Regions from separate parts of the Cellulomonas sp. NS3 genome, predicted to be linked through region 1. Evidence: predicted binding sites of a transcription regulator. Region 1 holds the regulator's gene; the other holds the start of a gene.

The links. The regulator HspR, encoded in region 1, represses chaperone genes until heat shock. The targets are predictions, from matches to a motif close to AAGTTGAGTCNNNNNGACTCAACTT.
Region 2: the regulator HspR is predicted to act here: its motif matches at 1,415-1,439, upstream of clpB (ATP-dependent chaperone ClpB).

The regions. Positions count from the first base shown of each region.
Region 1 is NZ_CP103289.1:613,656-625,600, reverse strand. It holds gene nrdI (class Ib ribonucleoside-diphosphate reductase assembly flavoprotein NrdI) at 1-324, opposite strand, end outside; gene nrdH (glutaredoxin-like protein NrdH) at 492-737, opposite strand; gene NXY84_RS02875 (hypothetical protein) at 1,167-2,663, opposite strand; gene NXY84_RS02870 (hypothetical protein) at 2,760-4,034, opposite strand; gene NXY84_RS02865 (hypothetical protein) at 4,195-5,550, opposite strand; gene NXY84_RS02860 (heat shock protein transcriptional repressor HspR) at 5,869-6,303, opposite strand; gene NXY84_RS02855 (DnaJ C-terminal domain-containing protein) at 6,309-7,301, opposite strand; gene grpE (nucleotide exchange factor GrpE) at 7,330-7,989, opposite strand; gene dnaK (molecular chaperone DnaK) at 7,986-9,845, opposite strand; gene NXY84_RS02840 (hypothetical protein) at 10,284-11,162, shown strand; gene NXY84_RS02835 (hypothetical protein) at 11,598-11,945, opposite strand, start outside.
Region 2 is NZ_CP103289.1:4,347,375-4,359,319, reverse strand. It holds gene NXY84_RS19745 (alpha/beta hydrolase) at 1-142, opposite strand, end outside; gene NXY84_RS19740 (GGDEF domain-containing protein) at 241-1,383, shown strand; gene clpB (ATP-dependent chaperone ClpB) at 1,544-4,168, shown strand; gene NXY84_RS19730 (SpoIIE family protein phosphatase) at 4,256-6,373, opposite strand; gene NXY84_RS19725 (heme-degrading domain-containing protein) at 6,527-7,030, shown strand; gene NXY84_RS19720 (Gfo/Idh/MocA family protein) at 7,041-8,123, shown strand; gene NXY84_RS19715 (methyl-accepting chemotaxis protein) at 8,189-8,443, opposite strand; partial or broken gene NXY84_RS21900 (MCP four helix bundle domain-containing protein) at 9,024-9,677, opposite strand; gene NXY84_RS19705 (TetR/AcrR family transcriptional regulator) at 10,029-10,628, shown strand; gene NXY84_RS19700 (beta-glucosidase family protein) at 10,772-11,945, shown strand, end outside.

The DNA.
Region 1 (11,945 bases):
GTACAGGTACGGCACGTCGCACTTCGCGGCGATGATGTCGCCGGCGATGCAGTACGCCTCGCCGAAGTTGGTGTTCCCCGCGGCGATGACCCCGCGCAGGAGCGCGCGGTTGCTCTCGTCGTTGAGGAACCGGACGACCTGCCGTGGCACCGCGCCGCCCTCGTTGCCGCCTCCGTACGTGGGGACGACGAGGACGTAGGGCTCGTCGACGTGGAGGAACGGCTCCTTGGGCGTCAGCGGGATGCGCTGCGCGGGGAGGCCGAGCTTCTCGACGAAGCGGTGCGTGTTCTCCGAGGCGCTGGAGAAGTAGACCAGCGAGCTCATGCTGTGCTCCCTCGTCGGCTGACCTCGGCGGACCGGGGCTGGTCCTGGCACGTTCCTGCGGCGGTGCTCACGCCCGCCTCGTCGGCGGGGCGTGGGCACCGCGGGTGGTTCGACGCCGCGTGGTGCGTGCTGGGCGATGGTGCGGCGGCCTCGTGGGCCGCAGGCGCTCAGGCGACCGCGTCGGCCATGCGCTCCGCGAGCGCCTTGATCTGGTCGGGGCGGTAGCCGGACCAGTGCTGCCCGCCGGCGACGACGACGGGCGCCTGCAGGTGGCCGAGCGACATGACGTAGTCGCGCGCGTCGGCGTCCTGGCTGATGTCGACGACCTCGTACTCGAAGCCCAGCTTGTCGAGCGCGCGGTACGTCGCGTTGCACTGCACGCAGGACGGCTTCGTGTAGACGGTGATCGACATTCTGGCTCCCGTGACGCTTGCTGTGGGTCTCGCTGCCGCAGCCCTCACTGCGGTGACTCGACACTACACCTAGTGGTCCGGCTTGGCAGTGACCACAACCACTTGTGCTTACATCCGTGTCGTTTCTCACCCGCTGTGGACAAGTCCAGGCTACGCCGGGGGTCCGACACGGCCGGGACCTGCGGGTTCGCGGCCCTCCACAGCAGCCCCACAGTGCTCTCCACAGGCGCCTCCACAGGGGGACGTCCGATTCGTCCCGCGTGGCGGGAGACGACACACCGGGTGAACGCACGGGGTCCTCGGCGTGTCGCTCGGGTCCCGCAGCGTGGCTCCTGCGCGGCATCACCCGAACGGGCGCATCCCGGCCCCACGCCCACGCACGACGACGCCCCGCGACCACGAACGCGACCGCGGGACGTGCTCACGGCGTCACCCCGCGGGTGTGAAGTACCCCTGGACGTCCACGAGCACGTCGGCCGACCCCGCGTCGTTGTACACCGAGAAGCCCGGGTCGACACCGACCACGACGGCGGCAGCGATGTCGGCGCCGGCCCGCGAGTTCGCGTTGCTCGCGAGCGGCCGCGCCGTGCGGCTCGGGTAGGCGGTGAGATAGCCCGAGACCGTCGGCGCGCTGGTGGTGAGGTTGAGGGACACGGCGACCGCCGAGCGAGGCAGGGCGAAGCCGCCACCGGTCGGCGGGAACGTGCGCACCTCGCCCGCACTCATGCGCCCCGACCCGGAGGCCCGCGCGGCCTGCACCGGCTGGAAGTACGCGCCGCCGTCCTCGACGTACCAGCCGACCACGTCGACGACCACGTGCGTCCGCCCCTGGTCGTTGTAGAGCGTGATCGCGTCGCCCGCGCCGAGCGGCACGATCGCCAGGTTGGGCACGTCGCTGCCGCTGTACGCGTTGAGGACGCTCGACGACTCGATGCCCGTGACACCCGCAGGACCCGCGGAGACGTAGGACGTCGGAGCGGTCGCCTCGGTGCTCGTGAGCGTCACCACAGCGGCCACCGCGCCCGCGGGCGCCGGTGCGGCGCTGCTCGAGTCGAGGGTGAGCGTCCGGTGCTCGGCCGGACCGACGGGCGACGTCCGGCGCGTGTCGAGAGCCCGCACCGGAGCGACCGGCACGAACCCGGCGCCCTCGACCGTCGAGTAGTACCCCTGGAGGTCGGCCACGAGGTGCGTGTGACCCGAGTCGTTGTAGAGCATCACGACCCCGTCGGAGCGCACCGGCACCGTGACGAGGTTGGCCACGTCACGCCCACGGGACGTGTTCAGCGAGCTCGTCGAGGGCCGCCCGCCGACCCACGGCGCGCGGTACGCGGGGTCCCCCGAGGCGGTGACGTAGCTCGACGGCGACGTGCCCTCGGTCGCGGTGACGTTGAGCACGACCGCCGACGCGTCGTCCGGCAGGCCGTCGATCGCGAACATCTCCGCCGTCGCGGGCCCCACCCGGCCGGTGCGCGCCGAGCGCGTGTCGATGACCCGCGTCGGCTGCACCGGGACGAACCGGGACGGCGGGGTCATCGCCACGTGATTCGTCACGTAGGAGGCCGCTTCCCGTGGCCAGATCATCGTGGCACCCGCGAGAGTCACCGAGCTGAACCCGAACCTGGGGGCGTAGAAGCCGGACGGGTCGGAGGCGCGGACGGCCACCGGCTCGTCCCACCGGCACCCGAGCGAGACGACGTAGGTCCCGTCCTCCGTCGTCCGGGTGCTCGTGACGACCCCGCCGGTCCGGACGTCGACCAGGTCGATCGTCAGCCCGGGCAGCCGGGACTGCGGGGCCGACGCGTCCCAGACCGTCCCGGAGACGGTCGCGACGCACGGCTCGGCGGCGGTCGCGGGCCCGGCGAGGGCGCCCACGGCGGTGGCGAGCACGGTGACCGCGCACAGCGCGCGGACGAGGGGACGGGGCACGGGAGGAGCTCCTCGTTCGACGGGGTGCGGGGCGGGAGGGGACGGACGACGACGCCTCGCTGCCACGGCGATCGGCAGCGAGGCGTCGTCAGGACGTCACTCGACGTCGGCGAAGTACCCCTGGACGTCGACGAGGGCCAGGAGCGAACCGCTGTCGTTGTACACGGTGAAGCCGGAGCCCACGCGCGTGAACGTGCCGGCCGCGACGTCGGCGCCGACGCGCGCGTTCGCGTTGCTCGCGAGCGGCCGGGCGGTACCACCCGGGTAGACCGTCAGGTAGCTGGGTGCCGTGGCGCCCGCCGTCGTCAGGTTCAGGGCGATCGCGACCGCGTCGTCCGGCACGGGGACCTGCGCGCTCGCCGGCGTGAAGTTCCGCTCGTCCTGCGGACCCATCCAGCCCGAGCCGACCGCGCGCTGGGACGAGATCGGGACGTAGCTCGCGCCGCCACCTGCGACGTACCAGCCCACGACGTCGACGATCAGGTGCGTCGACCCCTGGTCGTTGTACAGCGTGACCCGGTTGTCGTCGGACACCGGCACGATCGCCAGGTTCGGCACGTCCGAGCCCTGGTACGCGTTGAGGACGCTGCCCGTGGGGACGCTGTCCGGCTCCGCGGGGTCGTACGCCCCGGCGCTGACGTACGACGTCCGGGCCGTCGCCTGCGTGCTGGTGAGCGTGACGGCGGCGGCGACCGCACCGTCGGGGGCGTCGTCGAGCGTCAGGTGACGCAGGCCCTGCGGGCCGAGCGGCGCCGACTCACGGGTGTCGAGCACCCGCGAGGGCGCGACCGGCACGTACCCGGCAGCGAGGTCGGTGAAGGCGGCGTAGAACCCCTGGACGTCCACGATGACGTGCGTCGACCCGGAGTTGTTGTAGAGCCCGATCGTGCGGTCACCGACGATCGGCACGGTGACGAGGTTCGCGACGTCACGCCCGGCCGAGGAGTTCACCGCGCTCGTCGTGGGCACCGCTTCCTCGAAGTTCGCGTCGACGACCGACACGAAGCTCGTCGACGCCGTCCCCTGGGTCGCCGTCACGTTCATCACGAGCGCGACGATCCCTGCCGGGACGTCGCTGAAGTCGTACCAGCGGCCCTCACCGGGACCGAGCACGCTGTCGTCGGGATCGCGCGTGTCGATCACGCGGGTGCTCTCCATCGGGACGAAGCGTCCCGGGGGCGTGATCCCGGCCGCTGCTGCGCGACGGCCGTCGGCCGCACCGTGCTCGGGTGCCGGCACCGGCTGGCGGAGCCCGCCCAGGTCGAGCTCGGGGAGGAGCTCGCCGGGGGCGGCGACCGAGGGGGCCGCGAGCCCGCCGACGAGGACGAGGGACGCTGCGAGCAGGCTCGCAGCACGGACGGGAAGACGCATGACGGCTCCTGGAGGTTCGCCCGAGGGCGACGTGGGGCGCGCACCGAGGGGTGAGCGCGGGAGAGGGAAGGGGTCGAACAGACGGGTGCTGTCGGGCCGGAACGGAGGCCGCCGCCTCCCGGCGCCCGTCCCGTCGGTGCTGAGTGGTGCTCGCTCGTGCTCAGTCGTGCTCGGCGAAGTACCCCGAGACGTCAACGATCGGGAGCACGTTGCCGGTGTCGTTGTAGACGGTGAAGCCCTGCCCGAGCCGGCTGATGACGGCGGTCGCCGTGTCGGCTCCGACGCGGGCGTTGGTGTTGCTGGCCCACGGGCGCGGCGTGTCCGTCGGGTGCACCGTCAGGAAGGACGGCGCGGTCGCCATGGTGGTCGTGAGGTTCAACGCGATGGCCGACGCGTCGTCGGGCACGGCGTAGTCCGCTCCCTGGGCGGTGTAGGCCTGCGCGTCGCGCGCCCCGAGGTACCTGGTCCCGTTCGCGCGACGTGTGTCGATCGCGTGGTAGTCCGCCCCGCCCTCGCTGACGTACCACCCCACGACGTCGAGGACGAGGTGCGCGGAGCCCTGGTCGTTGTACAGCGTGATGGACCCGTCCTCGCCGAGCGGCACGATCGCGAGGTTGGGGACGTCGGAGCCGCGGTACCCGTTGAGCACGCTCGTCGTGGGCCCGGCGGCGGCGCCGGTCGGGTACGCCGAGACGTACGTGGTCGCCGCGGTCACCTGGGTGCTCGTGAGCGTCACGGCCGCTGCCACCGCTCCCGTCGGCGCCCCCGCGAGGTCGACCCGCCGCGTCCCCCGAGGACCCAGCGGCGCCGACTCGCGGGTGTCGAGGACGCGGGTCGGGCTCACCGGCTGGAGGCCCGCGCCGCCGGCGGTCGAGTAGTAGCCGGCGATGTCCGCGACTAGGTGCGTCGAGCCCGTGTTGTTGTAGAACATGAAGCGGACGGGGCTCGTGCTCGGGCCGCCCGGGGTGATCGGCACGGTCACGAGGTTCGCGACGTCACGCCCGGCCGAGGAGTTCAGCACGCTCGACCGCGGCGGCTGCGGCGTGAACGGGTTGTCGTCGAGCGCGATGAAGCTCGACGGTGCCGTGCCCTGCGTCGCCGTCACGTTGAGGACGACCGCGGTGACGTCCTCGCCCCGGCCGCCGACCCCGAGCCCCACGATCTCGAAGGGCCGGGACTCGCCCTGCGGTATCGGTCGACCGTCGAGGCGGGTGTCGAGCACGCGGCTCGGCGGCACGGGCACGAACCGGCCCGCGGGCTGCAGCCCGATCGTCAGCCGGCGCACGCCCGTCTCCTGGGTGGCGAAGAAGAGCTCTGAGTCCCACAGGTAGGTCGCCGACGGCGCGTACCTCGACGCGTAGCGTCCCGTCGGGTCGGTGGCTCGGACGGCGAGCGCCTGGGTGACCTCGCACGGGATCGTGACCGAGTACGCGCCGCCCGCGTCGGTCACGTCGGTGCCGACCAAGGTCCCGTTCGTGCGCACGACCTCGACCGTCATGCCGGGGAGCGCCGTCACCCTCCCGTTGTACCGGTCGACCACACGGCCCTCGACGGAGGAGCAGCCGGCGGAGGCGGCGGACGGGGCGACGCCCAGGCCCGCGCCCAGGAGCAGGAGAGCTCCCGCCAGACCGACCGAACGGCGAACGGCACGACGCACGCGCATGAGGCTCCCCCTGGATGCCACGGGGGAACGGCCCGCGCCCGGCGCCGCACGACGGGCGCGCTCGAGACCCTAGCGGGAAGCGCCTGCCCAGGGTGCCGACTTTTCCAGCCGTTCACCCGACGGCCGCGCCGTCCCCCCGGCACCCGCTCGGCAGCCGTGGAGCCCGCGCCCTCAGGGCCCGCTCGGCCGCCAGAGCACGAGCGCCCCCGGCGTCGCCGTGAGCTCGCCCCGCACGGTGCGCGGGCCCGGCGGGCGCTGCCCCGGACGGACCGCGACGACGTCGCCCGACGGTGCCGCGGTGAACACGCGGCGGCCCGGCTCGGTGAACGCGCGCAGGTACTCGACCTGCCGCTGGAGCCGGTCCACCTGCTGCTCGAGCTCGAGGATGCGCTTGATGCCCGCGAGGTTGACGCCCTCGTCCTGCGAGAGCCGTTGCACCTCGCGGAGCGTCGCGATGTCGCGCAGCGAGTACCGCCGGCCCCGCCCGCGCGTGCGCCCGGGCGAGACGAGGCCGAGCCGGTCGTACTGGCGGAGCGTCTGCGGGTGCATGCCCGCGAGCTCGGCCGCGACCGAGATCACGTAGACCTGCGCGTCCTCGGAGACCATCGGCCTCACTCCCGGGCGCGCGCCAGCAGGTCGGCGCGCGGGTTCTCGCCCGACGTGGCGACGCCGAACGCCATGACGGCCTCGCGCGCGGCGCCCGTGAGGCGCTGCGGGACGACGACCTGGACGGTCACGAGCAGGTCGCCCGTGCCGGACGGCGTCGTGACGCCCTTGCCCTTGACGCGCAGGGTCCGCCCCGACGGCGTGCCCTCGGGGACCTTGACCCGCACGGTGCTGCCGTCGAGCGTCGGGACGTCGACCTGCGCGCCGAGCGCGGCCTCGTCGAAGGCGACCGGGACGGTGACGCGCACGTTGCTGCCCTCGAGCGCGAACACCGGGTGCGGGGTCACGCGGACGGTGACGACGAGGTCGCCCGCCGGTCCGCCCTGCTCCCCGGGCCGGCCCTTGCCGCGCAGCCGGATCTTCTGCCCGTCCTTCACGCCGGCGGGGATGCGGGCGTTGACGACACGGCCCTCGACGTCGAGAGAGACCGTCGAGCCGGTCGCCGCCTGGCGGAACGGCAGCGTCGTGACCGCGGAGAGGTCGGCGCCCTGCCGGGGCCCGCGCGACGGTGTGAACCCGCCACCGCCGCCTGCGCCGCCGCCGAAGAGGCCGCCGAGCAGGTCCTCGAAGTTGGTGCCGCCGGGCGCGCCGCCGGTCTGCTGGAAGCGGACGCGCTGACCCTGCGTCGCACCGCCGAACATCCCACCGAACAGGTCCTCGAACCCGGCGGAGCCGCCGGCGCCCGGCGCGAACCGGGCGCCGCCGGCCATCGCGCGCAGCTGGTCGTACTGCGCGCGCTGCTCGGTGTCGGAGAGGACGGCGTACGCCTCCCCGACCTCCTTGAACTTCGCCTCCGCGCGCGCGTCACCCGGGTTGTGGTCCGGGTGCATGTTGCGCGCGAGCTTGCGATACGCCTTCTTGATCGTGGCGGCGTCCGCGTCCTTGGGGACGCCGAGCACGGCGTAGAAGTCCTTCTCGAGCCAGTCCTGGCCGGTCACGGCGCCTCCCTTCCTCGTCTGCGGACGCTCAGGCGTCCGGGTCGATCACGGCGACGCGCACGGGCCGGAGCACGCGCTCGCCGATGCGGTACCCCGGCTGGAGCACCGTGCCGACCGTGGGCTCGGTGACGTCCGCCGAGTGCGAGTGCATGAGCGCCTCGTGCACCGTCGGGTCGAACACCTCGCCCTCGGCGCCGAACCGCTCGATCTTGAACCGCGCGAGCGTCGACTCGAGCTTCTCGGCGATCGACAGGAACGGGCCCTGCAGGTCGCCGTGCTGCCGGGCGAGCGCGATGTCGTCGAGGACCCCGATGAGGGCCTCCGCGACGTCCGCGACACCCTGCTCGCGTGCGACGAGGGCCTCGGCCTTCGACCGCTTCACGTAGCCCGAGTACTGCTGCTCGAGGTTGTAGTAGGCCGCGTTGCGCCGCTGGAGCTCGTCGAGCCGCTCCGCCGCGAGCGCCTCGGCCGCCGCGACGGCACCGGTGTCGGGCGTCTCGAAGTCGAGGTGCGCGACGGGGTCGTCGGCTCCTCCGCCGGCGGCCGCAGCCTCGGCCTCCTCGGCCGGGGTCGGCTCCCGCAGCAGGCCCGTCTCCGGGTCGATGCGGCGCTTGTCGGTGAACCGGGGGGCGCCCTCCGCGGGGTCGGGCTCGCCCGACCCCGCGTGGCGTGCGTTCTCGTTCGTCACTTGCGCTCGTCCTCGTCCACGATCTCGGCGTCGACGACGTCCTCGTCCGCCGGGGCGTCACCCGCGGGGGCACCCTCGGCCGGCGCGCCCTGGGCGTCCGCGGCGGCGTTCGAGGCGTAGATCGCCTCGCCGATCTTCTGGCTGACGGTCGCGAGGTTGGCCTGCTTGGCCTTGACCTCGTCGAGGTCGGTGCCCTCGAGCGCGGTCCGCAGCTCCGTGATCGCGGCCTTCACCTCGGTCGAGACCTCCTCGGAGACCTTGTCCGCGTTGTCGGCGAGGACCTTCTCGGTCGAGTAGACGAGCTGCTCGGCGGAGTTGCGGGTCTCGGCCTCCTCGCGGCGGGCCTTGTCCTCGGCGGCGTGCGCCTCGGCCTCCTTGACCATGCGGTCGATCTCGTCCTTCGGCAGCGCCGAGCCACCGGTGATCGTCATCGACTGCTCCTTGTTCGTGCCGCGGTCCTTCGCGGACACGTGCACGATGCCGTTCGCGTCGATGTCGAACGTGACCTCGATCTGCGGGACGCCACGCGGCGCCGGCGCGATGCCGGTCAGCTCGAACGTGCCGAGCGGCTTGTTGTCCCGCGCGAACTCGCGCTCGCCCTGGAACACCTGGATCAGCACGGACGGCTGGTTGTCGTCGGCCGTCGAGAAGATCTCGCTGCGCTTGGTCGGGATGGCCGTGTTGCGCTCGATGAGCTTGGTCATCACGCCGCCCTTGGTCTCGATGCCGAGGCTCAGGGGCGTGACGTCGATGAGCAGGACGTCCTTGCGCTCACCCTTGATGACACCGGCCTGCAGCGCGGCGCCGACGGCGACGACCTCGTCCGGGTTGACGCCCTTGTTGGGCTCCTTGCCACCCGTGAGCTCGCGCACGACGTCCGCCACGGCGGGCATGCGGGTCGAGCCGCCGACGAGGACCACGTGGTCGATGTCGGAGAGCTTGATCCCGGCGTCGCGGATGACGGCCTGGAACGGCGCCTTGGTCCGCTCGAGCAGGTCCGCGGTCATCTGCTGGAACTGCGCGCGGGTCAGCTTCTCGTCGAGGTGGATCGGGCCGTTCTCGCTCATCGACAGGTACTGCATCGAGATGTTGGTGCTCGTCGCCGAGGAGAGCTCCTTCTTCGCCTGCTCCGCGGCCTCGCGCAGACGCTGCAGCGCGATCTTGTCCTTCGACAGGTCGACGCCCGAGGAGTTCTTCACCTGCTTGATGAGGTGCTCGACGATGCGGTTGTCCCAGTCGTCGCCACCGAGGCGGTTGTCGCCGGACGTCGCACGGACCTCGATCGTCGAGAAGTCATCGTCCTTGCCCACCTCGAGGAGGGACACGTCGAACGTGCCGCCACCGAGGTCGAAGACGAGGATGAGCTCGTCCTCCTTGCCCTTGTCGAGCCCGTACGCGAGGGCCGCGGCCGTCGGCTCGTTCACGATGCGCAGGACGTTGAGGCCCGCGATCTGGCCGGCGTCCTTGGTCGCCTGGCGCTCGGCGTCGTTGAAGTAGGCGGGGACCGTGATGACCGCGTCGGTCACCGGCTCGCCCAGGTACTCCTCGGCGTCGCGCTTGAGCTTGCCGAGCACGCGCGCGGAGATCTCCTGCGCGGAGTACTTCTTGTCGTCGATCGCGACCGACCAGTCCGTGCCGACGTGGCGCTTCACGGAGCTGATGGTGCGGTCGACGTTGGTGACGGCCTGGCGCTTGGCGACCTCGCCGACCAGCACCTCGCCCGTCTTGGAGAAGGCGACCACCGACGGCGTCGTGCGGGCGCCCTCGGCGTTCGCGATGACGGTGGGCTCGCCACCCTCGAGGACGGCGACCACCGAGTTGGTGGTACCCAGGTCGATCCCGACTGCTCGTGCCATGTGCGTGTGCCTCTTCCTTCGGTGGTCCTGCTGCTGCGGTTCGTGTCGTGCTCGCGGCGGCGTGTGCTCGCCCGGTGGCGCCGGTGGGGGCGCACAGCCAGGCGGCGGGCCGTCTTGAGCCTGCTGCGCTCAAGTCTGCGCCGCGGCGGGGTGGTGCGCAAGTCCGCGGCGGTGGGGTTGAGCCTGCTTGACTCAACTTAGGCGCCGGCGGAGATGTTCCCGCTTCGGTGCCACCAGCCACGATGCCCACTGCGGGTGTGCTCGGCTCTGGGGTGCCCTGTCGCACGTCGCTCGTGCCGAGCCCTTGACGCAGACGCGCTCAGCAAGCGCGCGAGCGGCGCCAGGCTTGTTCGAGCATCCCGGGCCGAGCACCATGGTGAGTGCCGGGGTCGTCCATGCGTGGTTGCGATCGGGCACCGGCTGCCAAGGGGGCCCACGATGTCCGCTGCCGCGAATTTCGTTCGAGTGCTCGGGGTGCTCGTCGCCGCGCTGCTCTCTGTGGCAGCCGTCGCGCCGCCCGCGACCGCCGACGACTTGTGGACGAAGTGCTCAGGAACGCTCCGGGACGTGCATCTCGCGTACGTGTACGTGGTCAGCGGAGAGGCGTGCACGCTCGACCACGTCTTCGCCTCGACGCTCAGCGTCGGGTCAGGCGCCTCCGCCACCCTCCGGAGCAGCGAGGTGTACTCGCGCACCTCCGTGAACGGTGAGCTGTTCGCCGATGCCACCACCTTCGGCACGATCGATCTGAACCACGCGGCACTCGTCAGGATCGACCGCGCGACAGTGCGAGGCTCGATCCACGCGGCTGTCGGCACCTTCGCGCTCGACGGGGTCACGATCGGCGGTGATCTCCACGTCCGGGCCGGCGACACGGTGCTCGAGACCGGCTTGGCCCTGCAGCTGGACGACGTCCGGGTCAGGGGCTCAATCACCTCGGACGGCCTCCAGGTCACCGCCTCCGACCTGACGGTCGCCGGGGACGTGCTCGTGGCCGACGCCGTGCTGCCCCCGCGCCAGACGCTCGGCGTCTCGTTGTGCGGCGTCGACGTCGCCGGCGAGCTCCGGGTTGCGCGGAGCCACTGGATCGTCAGCGTGGGTGCGCACCCGTACGGCGACCCCATCTTGTGCGACCCGGCTCGAAGTCCCAGCACCGTCGGAGCGCTGACGTTCGCCGACAACCCGCACTCGATCGCGGTCGCGGGCACGACGGTGGCGGGCGACCTGGTCTGCCGCGGCAACACCGGGCCGCGCGGTGTCCAGACAGCGACCGTCCAGGTCGGCGGCGCGCGCGTGGGACAGTGCGCACCGTCATAAGTCGTCGTCGGTGACGGCAAAGAGAAGATGCGGACGAGTACGTGAGATGACGCTCGGCGACAGGTGGGGAGCCCGTCGGCCCCGCGGCCGCCGGCGACCTCTTGCCCCTCTTGGTCTCATCAGGGCCCTCGCATACGGCGGCGTCGTCGGCCCGGAGCGAGCCGGAGTGCTGTGGGTCGCCACGAGGGTTGCAGGGCCTCCGAGGCTCGTGACGGTCGCCATCCGCGGTCGCGCTGCACCGCGCCGGGCGGGCAGGCCCGTTCGAGTCGCTGCTGCGACGGGTGGCGTACGGCCGACCGGGCAAGGTGAGCCCGCGGACGCCCGCCGACCGCCCTCCGCCGCGGGTCTGAGCCCGGGGAGGGCCCGGGGGTGTGAACGCCCCCGGGCCCCAGGCCCTGGCCCAGCAGCGCTGGTCGCAGTGCGCCCCCCCGAAGATCAGGTGCGGTCGTACTGCATCGACCCGGAGTACTGCGCCTGCTGCGGGCCGCCCAGACTCCACACCACGACCTGCCAGGTGATGCGCTGACCTTCGGCGTATGCGAGGTCACAGGTCTTCACGCTGTTGTCACCGTTGGAGTTGTCGCAGAAGTGCGTCGGTCCGTTGTTGACCTGCCACGCCACGGACACGGACCGGCTGTCGCTCTCGTCGTCCCAGACCCTGAAGATCTCGCCATCGCTCGTGAACGTGGCGTGCCCCAGCCGGTTGGGAAAGAACCCGTACACGTTCGAGCTCGAATCCGCGCTCGCGGACTGGGCGCCGATCGTCACGAGCGCGCCGGTGAC
Region 2 (11,945 bases), 1.0 Mb from region 1:
CGGCGCCGAGCACGTCGGGGGCGGGCTCGCTGATCGCGACCGGGGGGCGGCCTCCGGCGGGCGTGCTCGACCCGGTGCGCTCGCCGGCACCGGCGGGGGCCGGCGCGTGCGGGTCGTCGGTGGTCTGCGCGTCGTCGGGCATGCGCCGATCGTCGCACGCGGCGCCGCGCGTCCGGTCGCGGGCGGTGACTGCGGCGCGGTGGGCCTCAGCGTTCGGCCGCCGTGGCCGATGGGTCGGGCATGAGCGGGTCCGAGGCCACCGGGACCGCGGCCGGAGGGGACCCGCGCCGTGGCGTCGTCGCGTCGAACCGCGGGCCGGGTGCACCGGGTCCGTCCCGCTCCCCGGAGCCCGGTGTGCTGCGCCTCGCGCGCACCGCCCCCGGGTGGATGCGCCGCGGGGGGCTCGCCGTGCTGGGCGGCCGGGTCCTGCTGCTGGCGGCCGGAGCGATCGTCGTGCTGGCCTCGCCGTTCCTGCACCTGACGCCGGGCATGACCCGGGCGCTCGGGCTCGTCTCCGTGGGCATGCTCGCCGTCGTCGCGGCGGTGCGGCTCGTCCCGTGGGAGCGGCTGCACCCCTCCGCCGCGGTCGTCTTCCCCGTGGCGAACCTCGTCGCGGTGGGCGTGCTCGGGCTCACGAGCGGCCGCAGCCAGATCGCGTACGCCGGCGTGCTGACGCTCTCGTTCGTGTACGCGGGGGTGTTCCTGCCCGTGCGCGTCGGCCTGCTGCTCGTGCCGCTCGCGTGGGGGGCGTACTGCGCGATGGTCCCGCAGGTCGACGCAGTCGTGGTCGTGCGCCTCGCGATCAACGCCGCGGTGTGGGTCGCGGTGATGTACGCGCTCGCGGCGATGACGGCGTACCAGCGCGCGGTCGCCGACCAGCTCGCGACCGCGACCCGGACCGACGCGCTGACGGAGCTCGGCAACCGCCGTGGCCTGGACCAGCGCCTCGCCCGGCTCGCCCCGGAGGACACGGTCGTCGTGTGCGACCTCGACCACTTCAAGGACGTCAACGACCGCGACGGCCACGCCGCGGGCGACGAGGTGCTCGGGCGCTTCGCCGCCGTCGTGCAGGGCGTGCTCGGCCCGGACGACTACGCCGCGCGCTACGGCGGCGAGGAGTTCGTGCTCGTGCTGCACCGGGCGGCGGCCGACGACGCGACCGCGCTGCTCGGCGCGCTGCGCGACCGGTGGCTCGCGACGGGTGCCGACGTGACGTTCTCGGCGGGCATCGCGCGCACCGACGGCAGCCACGCGCCGCAGCAGGTGCTCGCGGCGGCCGACGTCGCGCTCTACGAGGCGAAGGCCGCGGGCCGCGACCGCTTCCGCACCGCGCCGTGCCCGGGGTCGCTGCCGTCGGTGCCGACGCAGCGCACCGGCGACTGAGCCGGCGGACGGCCAGGGGGGTCGCGATCCAGACTTGAGCGGAATAGGCTCAACTCTGGACGGGTTGCACCTCGCAGAACCCCTGCGGGCGGGCAGCGGCCCGGCCGCCCAGACCCGTACGCACCCGCGCAGCACCACAGCACGACCCCGGAGGCACCACGTGGACGCCAAGCTCACGACCAAGTCCCAGGAGGCCCTCGGCGACGCCATCCAGCAGGCGTCCGCCGCCGGCAACCCCCAGCTCGAGCCCGCGCACCTGCTCAGCGCGCTGCTCGCCCAGCAGGGCGGCGTCGCCAACGCGCTGCTGGACGCCGTCGGCGCCGACCGCGGCGCCCTCGGCCGCTCGGTGCGGGCGTCGCTCGTCGGCCTGCCCGCCGCGAGCGGCTCCGCCGTCGCCCAGCCGACCGCCTCCCGCGCGACCGCCGCCGCGATCGACGCCGCGTCGTCGGAGGCCCGCGCGCTCGGCGACGACTACGTCTCGACCGAGCACCTCCTCCTCGGCCTCGCCGCGGGCCAGTCCGGCGTCGCGGACGCGCTGCGCGCCCAGGGGGCGTCCCGCGACGCCCTCGCCGCCGCGCTGCCGTCCGTGCGGGGCACCGGGCGCGTGACCAGCCCCAACCCGGAGGGCACCTTCAAGTCGCTCGAGCAGTACGGCGTCGACCTCACCGCCGCCGCGCGCGACGGCAAGCTCGACCCCGTGATCGGCCGCGACTCGGAGATCCGCCGGGTCGTGCAGGTGCTCTCCCGCCGCACCAAGAACAACCCCGTGCTGATCGGCGAGCCCGGCGTCGGCAAGACCGCCGTCGTCGAGGGCCTCGCGCAGCGCATCGTCGCGGGCGACGTCCCCGAGTCCCTGCGCGGCAAGCGGCTCGTCTCGCTCGACCTCGCGGCGATGGTCGCGGGCGCCAAGTACCGCGGCGAGTTCGAGGAGCGGCTCAAGGCCGTCCTGGAGGAGATCCGGTCCTCCGAGGGCGAGGTCGTGACGTTCATCGACGAGCTGCACACCGTCGTCGGCGCTGGGGCGTCCGAGGGCAGCATGGACGCGGGCAACATGCTCAAGCCCATGCTCGCGCGCGGCGAGCTCCGGCTGGTCGGCGCGACGACGCTCGACGAGTACCGCGAGCGCATCGAGAAGGACCCGGCGCTCGAGCGGCGGTTCCAGCAGGTCTTCGTCGGCGAGCCGTCGGTCGAGGACTCGATCGCGATCCTGCGCGGCCTCAAGGAGCGCTACGAGGCCCACCACAAGGTCACGATCTCCGACGCCGCGCTCGTCGCCGCCGCAACGCTCTCCGACCGCTACATCGCCGGGCGCCAGCTCCCCGACAAGGCCATCGACCTGGTCGACGAGGCCGCGAGCCGCCTGCGCATGGAGCTCGACTCCTCGCCCGTCGAGATCGACGTGCTCCAGCGGGCGGTCGACCGGCTGACGATGGAGGAGCTCACGCTGGCAGGCGCGGACGATCCCGCGTCGGTCGAGCGGCTCGAGAAGATCCGCGCCGACCTCGCCGACCGCCGCGAGGAGCTCGCGTCGCTCACCGCCCGGTGGGAGAAGGAGAAGGCGGGCCACAACCTCGTCGGCGACCTCAAGGCGAAGCTCGACGAGCTGCGCAGCGCCGCCGACAAGGCCCAGCGCGAGGGCGACCTCGCCACGGCCGGCCGCATCCTCTACGGCGAGATCCCGACCGTCGAGAAGGAGATCGCCGCGGCCGAGGAGCGCGAGCAGCAGGGGGCCCTGGACGACGGCACCGCCGGCCCCGCGCCCGCCCCGATGATCGCCGACAAGGTGGGCCCCGACGAGGTCGCCGAGGTGGTCTCCGCGTGGACCGGCATCCCCGCCGGGCGCCTGCTCGAGGGCGAGAGCGCCAAGCTCCTGCGGATGGAGGACGTGATCGGCGAGCGGCTCATCGGGCAGCGCCCGGCGGTCGCGGCGGTCTCCGACGCGGTGCGCCGCGCGAGGGCCGGGATCTCCGACCCCGACCGTCCGACGGGCTCGTTCCTGTTCCTCGGCCCGACCGGTGTCGGCAAGACCGAGCTCGCGAAGGCGCTCGCGGACTTCCTGTTCGACGACGAGCGCGCGATCGTGCGCATCGACATGTCGGAGTACTCGGAGAAGCACGCGGTCGCCCGGCTCGTCGGCGCCCCGCCCGGGTACGTCGGCTACGAGGAGGGCGGCCAGCTCACCGAGGCGGTGCGGCGCCGGCCCTACTCGGTCGTGCTGCTCGACGAGGTCGAGAAGGCGCACCCGGAGGCGTTCGACATCCTGCTCCAGGTGCTCGACGACGGGCGCCTCACCGACGGCCAGGGGCGGACGGTCGACTTCCGCAACGTCATCCTCGTGCTGACGTCGAACCTCGGCTCGCAGTTCCTCGTCGACCCGCTGCTCGACCCCGACGCCAAGCGCGACGCCGTGATGAGCGCGGTGCGGTCGGCGTTCAAGCCGGAGTTCCTCAACCGGCTCGACGACGTCGTGCTGTTCGACCCGCTGACCATCGGCGAGATCGGGCGCATCGTCGAGATCCAGGTCGTCGCCCTGGCCGCGCGCCTCGCCGACCGCCGGCTCACGCTCGACGTGACGCCCGCAGCGCGCGAGTGGCTCGCGATCGAGGGGTTCGACCCCGCCTACGGCGCCCGGCCCCTGCGCCGGCTCGTGCAGAAGGAGATCGGCGACCGGCTCGCGCGGATGCTGCTCGGCGGTGAGGTGCACGACGGCGACACCGTCGTGGTCGACCGCGCGGGCGACGGCGGGCTCGTCCTCTCGGCCGGCCGGGCGGTCACCGTCGGCTGACGGCACGCGGCGGGCGCGGGGGCTCCCCCTCCGCGCCCGCTCCGCCCGCCGCGCCCGCTCCGGCCCTTCGGCGTCCGCCCGGGCGGCTCAGCGCAGCAGGTCGCGGACGTCGTCGCGCCGGACCGCCACGACCGTGAGGTCGTCGAGCTGCTCGCCGGCGTCCGCGACGAGCGTCAGCACGGCCTGGGCCGCGGCGTCGGCGGACGTGGCTCCCCGCACCGCGTCCTCGACGCGCCCGAGGTCGGCGACGGTCCCGCCGATCGCGTCGAGCACCGCGTCGCTGAACATGAGCAGCAGGTCGCCCGAGTCGAGGTGCGCCGTCCCGCTGCGGCGCGGCGCGCCCGGGTCGACGCCCAGCGGCAGGCCCAGCGCCGGCAGCCGCTCGCTGCCGCCGTCGGCGCGCACGACGAGCGAGAGCCCGTGCCCGGCGTCGGCGTACGTGACCGTGCCCGTGACGATGTCGACGCGCGCGTGGAAGACCGTGACGAAGGCCCCGGCCCCGGCGAGGTCGGCCTCCATCGCCTCCTCGGTGGCGACGAGGGCGGCGGCGACGTCCCGCTCCGGGCCGAACGAGCGCAGCACCGAGCGGGACGTCGCCGCGAGGATCGCCGCCCCGGTGCCCTTGCCCATGACGTCCGCGAGCGTCACGACGAGCCCGCCGAACACGGGCTGCCAGTCGTAGAAGTCCCCGCCGACCGAGCCCGCCGGCGAGAACCGGGCGGCGACCGCGTACCCGGGGACGTCGGGCAGGCTCGCGGGCAGCAGGCTCGCCTGCACCTGGGCGGCCCGGGTCAGCTCCTCGCGCTGCGTGGTGACGTCGCGCATCACCGTGACCACGCCCCCGCCGGCCTCGTCGGGCAGGGGTGCGGAGCTGAAGCTGACGACACGGCCCCGCGGGACGCCGACGTTGCGCACGAGCAGGTCGACGTCGCGCACGCTCGCCCCGGTCGCCAGGGCGCGGTGGTGCGGGAGCTCCGCGTCGGTGACCGGCGAGCCGTCCGGGCGGTACAGGCCGTAGAACGAGCTCGTCGCGATCACGCCCGTCGGGCTCGTGACGCCGCCCATGAGCTCGGACGCGCGCCGGTTCCGCAGCACGATCCGCCCGTCCCGGTCGGTCACCGTGACGCCCTCGTCCATCGTGTCGACGATCGTCGCGAGCAGCCCGGCCTGGGTGCGCGCCTCGTCGCCGGCCGCCCGGACGTCCCGCACGAGGCGGTCCCGCTCGTCGCGCGCGAGGGCGAGCGCGAGGCCGATGACGGACACGAGCCCCACGTAGAGCTGCGCCACGACGACCTGCGTGACCTGGTCGCCGACGGCGGCGAACGGCCCGATGCCGGCGAGCGTGAAGAGGATCGCGGTCACGCCCATCGCGGAGTCGTGCGCGACGACGAACCGCGTCCGCAGGCGCGTCCCGGTCCAGACGGTCAGCGCGATGAGCGGGAACGCGAGCGGCAGGCTCTCGAGCGCGACGAACCAGATCCCGTACATCGCGGGCGGCACGATCACCGCGGCCACGTGCTCCCCGAGGCGCGTCGGGACCCACCGTGCGCCGCCGTCGGGCCGGCCGCGGACGGAGCGCCGCTCGTGCAGCCACGACCCGATGCTGAAGCCGAGCGTCCCGACGACGAGGATGCTCACGGTGTTGCGCACGACCCAGACCAGCACGAGCGGCCAGGACCAGCCGTCGCCCGACATCCACGTCACCGCGGGGACGAGCAGCCCGGAGACGAACGAGCTCACGACGGCGGCGAGCACGAGCCACCACAGCTCCTCGACGCGCACGAACGGCGTGCGCCCCGCGCCGAGCCAGATCCGTGGGCACCAGCGGCTGAACAGCACGCAGAACGTCGCGGCCTGCGCGACGGACGCGGCGCTCAGCACGAGCGCCTCGGGCGGCGGGGTGCCGGTCAGCACGTTCACCACCCAGGTGACGGTCGCGAGCACCGTGAGGTCGAGGCGCGGCAGGGAGCCGTTCGCGCGGACCGCGAGCCACAGCACGGCGACGCCCGCCGCGGGCCACACGAGGCTGACCTCGCCGCCCTCCAGGACCGTGAGCCGGCCGACGAGCGCGGCGCCCGCGTAGATCGCGGCGAACCCGACGAGGGTCCGCCACGACGTGTGCGCCGGGCGTGCCTGCGACGGTGCCGGCGGGGACGGTGCCGAGGCCGGCGTCCGCGGGACGGCAGCCGTCAGCGCACTGGCCACAACGGAACCCCCCGATTCGCGTGAGATCTTTGCCATTCGGAGGTTACGCGGGCGCCGCCGGACGAATCGGGCAGGAGCACGACGAAGCGTCCCGGCAGCGGGTGATTCCTGACCGGACGGTAGCGTCCAGCGCCGTCCGGTAGCGTCCGGCGGATGACCGACGCGACCCCGACCGTCCCGTTCAGCGACGCCGCCCTGCTCGCGGAGCTGCTCGCTCAGGAGGAGCAGCTGGTTCTCCCGCGCCTCGACCACGACGACGCCTGGCGCCTCGGGCTCCTCGTCGCGGGGCTCGCCGAGGAGCGCGGCCTGAGCATCGTCGTCCGCGTCGAGCTCGACGGCGAGGACGGACCGCACACGGTGTTCCAGCGCGCGTTCGCGGGCTCGACGCCGTCGAACGACTGGTGGCTCGGGCGCAAGGCCGCCGTCGTCCGGCACTTCGGGCACTCGTCGTTCGCCGTCGGCACCCGGTTCCGCGTCGAGGGCACGACGTTCGAGGAGTCCGCGGGCCTGGACCCCGAGCGGTACGCCGCGCACGGCGGCTGCGTGCCGCTGCGGGTCGACGGCGCGCTCGTGGGCGTGCTCGGCGTCTCGGGCCTGCCGCAGGCCGAGGACCACGCGCTCGCGGTCGAGGGGCTCACGGCGTTCCTGCGCCGGTAGCGTGCGCCCCATGACCGCCGCACGCGTCCTGCCGTCCGCCCTGCCCGCCCCCCGATTCCCCGACCCGGCCGACGCGCCGCCGCTGCGCTGGGGGATCCTCGCGCCGGGCTGGATCGCCGGCATGTGGGCCGAGACCGTCCTCGCCAACACGAACCAGCGGATCGTCGCGGCCGGCTCGCGGTCCGCCGAGCGTGCGGCCCGGTTCGCGGCGCAGCACGGGATCGAGCGCTCCTACGGCTCGTACGCGCAGCTCGTCGAGGACCCCGAGGTCGACGTCGTGTACGTCGCGAGCCCGCACAGCGAGCACCGGGAGCAGGCGCTGCTCGCGATCGCGGCCGGCAAGCACGTGCTCGTCGAGAAGGCGTTCACGCGCAACGCCGCCGAGGCCGCCGAGGTCGTGGCCGCGGCCCGGGCGGCCGGGGTCCTCGTCATGGAGGCCATGTGGACGCGCTACCTGCCGCACACCGACGTGGTGCGCCAGCTGCTCGACGACCGCGCGCTCGGCGACGTGCACCTCGTGACCGGCGACTTCGGCGTGCTCGCCGACCCCGACCCGACGCACCGGCTGCTCAACCCGGAGCTCGCGGGCGGCGTGCTGCTCGACCTCGGCATCTACCCGCTCGCGTGGGCGCAGCTCGTCGCGGGTCACGCCGGGGGAGCGGGCGCCACGGCCCTCGCCGTCGAGCCGGTCAGCGTCCAGGCGACCGGCGTGCTGGCGCCGACGGGGGTCGACGCGCAGGCGCTCGTGCAGCTCGGCTGGGCGAGCGGCGTGCAGGCGCAGCTCTTCACGACGATGCTCGGCGCGACCGCGCAGACCGGGACGGTCACGGGCTCGCGCGCGCGCCTCGAGCTGGGCGGGGAGTTCTTCACGCCCACGAGCGTCACGATGATCGCGGGCGACGAGCGGGTCACCTGGGACGACAACCGCATCACCGGGCACGCCGGGCTGTGCTTCCAGGCGGCGGCGCTCGCGCGCTACGTCGCCGAGGGGCGCACCGAGTCCCCGCTCCAGCCGCTCGACGAGACCGTCGCGGTGCTCCGCACGGCCGACGAGGTCCGCCGCCAGCTGGGCGTGGTGTTCCCCGGGGAGTGACGCCGCGCCCCCGCGCGCCCGGCCGGCGTGCGGGGGCGTCCGGGGCGGCGCGGAGCCCGGGTGGCTCAGACGGTGAAGCGCGTCATCGCCTCGGTGAGCTGGTTCGACAGGCGCGCGAGGTCCTGCGAGGCGCTGCGGGTCTGGGCGACCCTCTCGGCGGCGACCGACGCGGCCGACGCCACCCCGGCGACGTTCCGCGCGATCTCGTCCGTCCCGGCGCCGGCGTCCGCCACGTTGCGGCCCATCTCGGTCGTCGTGGCCGTCTGCTCCTCGACCGCCGAGGCGATCGTCGTCTGGACGTCGCTGATCTCGGCGATCACGTCCGCGATCCGCCCGATGGCCTCCGCGGCGCCCGCGGCGTCGGCCTGGATCGCCGAGACGCGAGCCGCGATGTCCTCGGTCGCCTTCGCCGTCTCGCGCGCGAGCTCCTTGACCTCGCCGGCGACGACCGCGAAGCCCTTGCCGGCCTCCCCGGCGCGCGAGGAGGTTCGTCTGCTCCGCGATGCTCGTGATGACCTTGACGACGTTGCCGATCTGGGCGCTCGAGTTGCCGAGCGACGCGACCGTCTGGGTCGTGGACCCGGCGAGCTCGACGGCGTCCCCGGCGACCCGGGCCGCGGTGCTCGCGTTGCGGGAGATCTCGCCGATCGACGCCTCCATCTCGCGTGCGCCCGCGGTGACGGTGCGGACGTTCCCGCTCACCTGGTCCGCGGCGGCGACGGCCCCTGCCTGGGCCGACGTCTCCTCGGTCGCGACGGCGAGCTGCTCGGACGTCAGCGACAGCTCCTCGGACGAGGCGGCGACCTCGAGCGCGGAGTCGCGCGCCTGGCCGATCACCGCCCGCATGCTCTGCTGCGCGCTCGTGAGCGCCCGCGCCATGGCCCCGACCTCGTCGCGCGAGCGCGGGCCCGCGTCGACCGTCAGGTCGCCGGCCGCCATGGCCTCGAGCGAGCGCCCGACCGCGTGCAGCGGCCGCGTCACCGTGCGCGCGGCGACGAGCGACAGGCCGACCGCGGCGGCGATGCCGAGCCCCGCGACGAGCAGGATGAGCCGCAGCCCGTTCGCGGTCGACCGCGTCGACACCGCGTTCCGCTCCTGCGCGCTGCTCGCCTGGGCCTCGCGCTCGAGCTCGAGCGTGTCGCCCGCGTCGGACAGCGCCGGGCGCATCGCCTCGGTGAAGTAGGCCTGGAACTCGGTGAGGTCCCCGCCGTCGGCGATCGCGTACAGGCGCGGGACGACCGCCTGGTACTCCGCGATCGCGACCGCGAACCCGTCGACGGCCGCGTCGTCGATCGCGTGCGGCCGGTAGGCGGTGATCGCCTCGTCGAGCGACGCGTGGAGCTCCTCGACCTCGCCCGCGATCTCGGCGCGGCGGTCGGCGTCGGCGAGCAAGTACTCCTGGACGCGGGCGCGGCTCGACGCGAGCGAGCGCTGCATCGCGGCGAGCGAGTTGAGCTCGGTGAGGTTCTCCGCGTACAGGTCGTGCGCGTTGCGCTCGAGCCCGCGGATCTGGTGCGTGGCCACGGCGCCGACGACGACCACGACGACCGCCATGACGAGGACGCCGGCGAGGATCCGAACGCGGAGGGGCAGGTCGGCGACGCCCCTCGTGGCGGACGCGGCGGGGCCGGGCGGGCCGGCGGCTGCGGGCGTCCGGGTGGGGGTCGTGGTCACGGGGTCCTCCGCGGGCGTGTCGAGACGGTCGTCCCATGTATCGGTCAGCGGCGGCCCGGCGCGAGGGTCGCGCCCCCACGCTGTCCACGCGGCCCGTCCGACCTGCACACGCGCTCCCCGGGACGTCCACAAACCGCTCGCCGTGCGGGGGTGTGGGAGCGCTACCCTCGTCCCTGTCGGACGCCTGACCAGGTGCTCCGTCTGCGGGGGCGAGACGACCGAGGGGGCGACGTGACTGACGAGTCGCTGCGCGGGTACGCGAAGGGCCGGGCCAAGCGGGAGGGCATCCTCGACGCGGCCACGGTGCTGTTCGGCGAGGTCGGGTACCGGGCGGCGTCCTTGCGCGAGATCGCCGCGCGCGCGGGCCTGTCCCACCCCGGGCTGCTGCACCACTTCCCGACCAAGGAGTCGCTGCTCGCCGCGGTGCTCGACCGGCGCGACCGGCTCGACCGCGCGCAGTTCGAGCTCGACACGAGCCAGGGCGTCGACGCCCTGCGGCACCTCGTCGACGTCGTCGCCCACAACGCGCAGTCGCCCGGGCTCGTCGAGCTGTACTGCGTGCTCTCGGCCGAGGCGACGGCCCCCGACCACCCGGCCCACGGGTTCTTCGTCGAGCGGTACGCGCGCGTCGTCGCGCTGTGCGTCGAGGCGTTCCGGGTCGCCGAGGCCGAGGGTGCGCTGCGCCCGGGCACCGACCCCGTCACGGCCGGACGCTCGCTCGTCGCGCTCATGGACGGTCTGCAGCTCCAGTGGCTGCTCGACCGGGACGCGGTCGACATGGCGGCGGCCGTGCGCGAGCACCTGGACGACCGGCTCGCGGTCCGCGTCTGAGGCGGTCGCGCGGGCGCGCAGGGGCGCGGGCGCGGGAGCACGACCCGGGCGCCGGGGTCCGAGCCGCACGCCCCGGGCGCGTCGTCGGACCGGCTGGTAAGCAGGGACCTCGACACCCGCCGCACGGAAGAACGAGGTCGACGATGAATGTGCCCGCCGAGACCCGCGTCGAGGAGCTCCTCGCGCGCCTGACCCTCCCGCAGAAGGTCCGCCTGCTCACCGGCGCGGACTTCTGGTCGCTGCACGCCGAGCCGGCGGTCGGCCTGCGGACGGTGGTCGTCTCGGACGGGCCCTCGGGCGTGCGCGGCGCGGAGTGGGACGAGCGGGACCCGTCGCTCAACCTGCCGAGCGCGACGGCGCTCGCGGCGACGTGGGACACCGACCTCGCCTACCGCTACGGCGTCGCGGCCGCGCACGAGGCCCGCCGCAAGGGCGTCGACGTCGTGCTCGGCCCCACGATCAACCTGCACCGCAGCCCGCTCGGCGGCCGGCACTTCGAGGCGTACTCCGAGGACCCGCTGCTGACCGGCGAGCTCGCCGAGGCGTTCGTGCACGGCTGCCAGGACAACGGCGTCGGCGCGTGCCCCAAGCACTACGTGGCGAACGACTTCGAGACCGAGCGGTTCTCCGCGTCCGTCGAGGTCGGTGAGCAGGCGCTGCACGAGGTGTACCTCGCGCCGTTCGAGCGGACCGTCACCGGTGGGCGCACGTGGTCCGTGATGAGCGCGTACAACGCCGTCGGCGGGACGACGATGACCGAGCACCCGCTGCTGAGCGAGCCGCTCAAGGGCTCGTGGGGCTTCGACGGGGTCGTGATCTCCGACTGGACGGCCGTGCGCTCGCTCGCGTCGGCCGCCGCCGCGCAGGACCTCGTGATGCCCGGGCCCGTGGGGCCGTGGGGCGACGCGCTCGTCGACGCGGTCGAGTCCGGGGACGTCCCGCTCGACGCGGTCGACGACAAGGTCCGGCGGATCCTGCTGCTCGCCGCGCGGGTGGGCGCGCTCGAGGGGGTCGAGGCGGGCGACCTCGTGCACGAGGCACCCGGGGACGACACCCCCGTCACCACCGCGGCCGACGGTTCTCGCCGTCCGACCGACGACGCCGACATCGCCCTCGCCCGCGAGGTCGAGACGCGCGGCATCGTGCTGGTCCGCAACGACGGGATCCTCCCGCTCGCCGGTCGGTCCTCCCCGGCGCCGACGCGCGTCGGGGTCCTCGGCCAGAGCGCGCTGCGCCCGCGCACGCAGGGCGGCGGCTCCGCGACGGTCGTCCCGGTCGAGACGGTCTCGCCGCTCGACGGCCTGCGCGCGGCGTTCC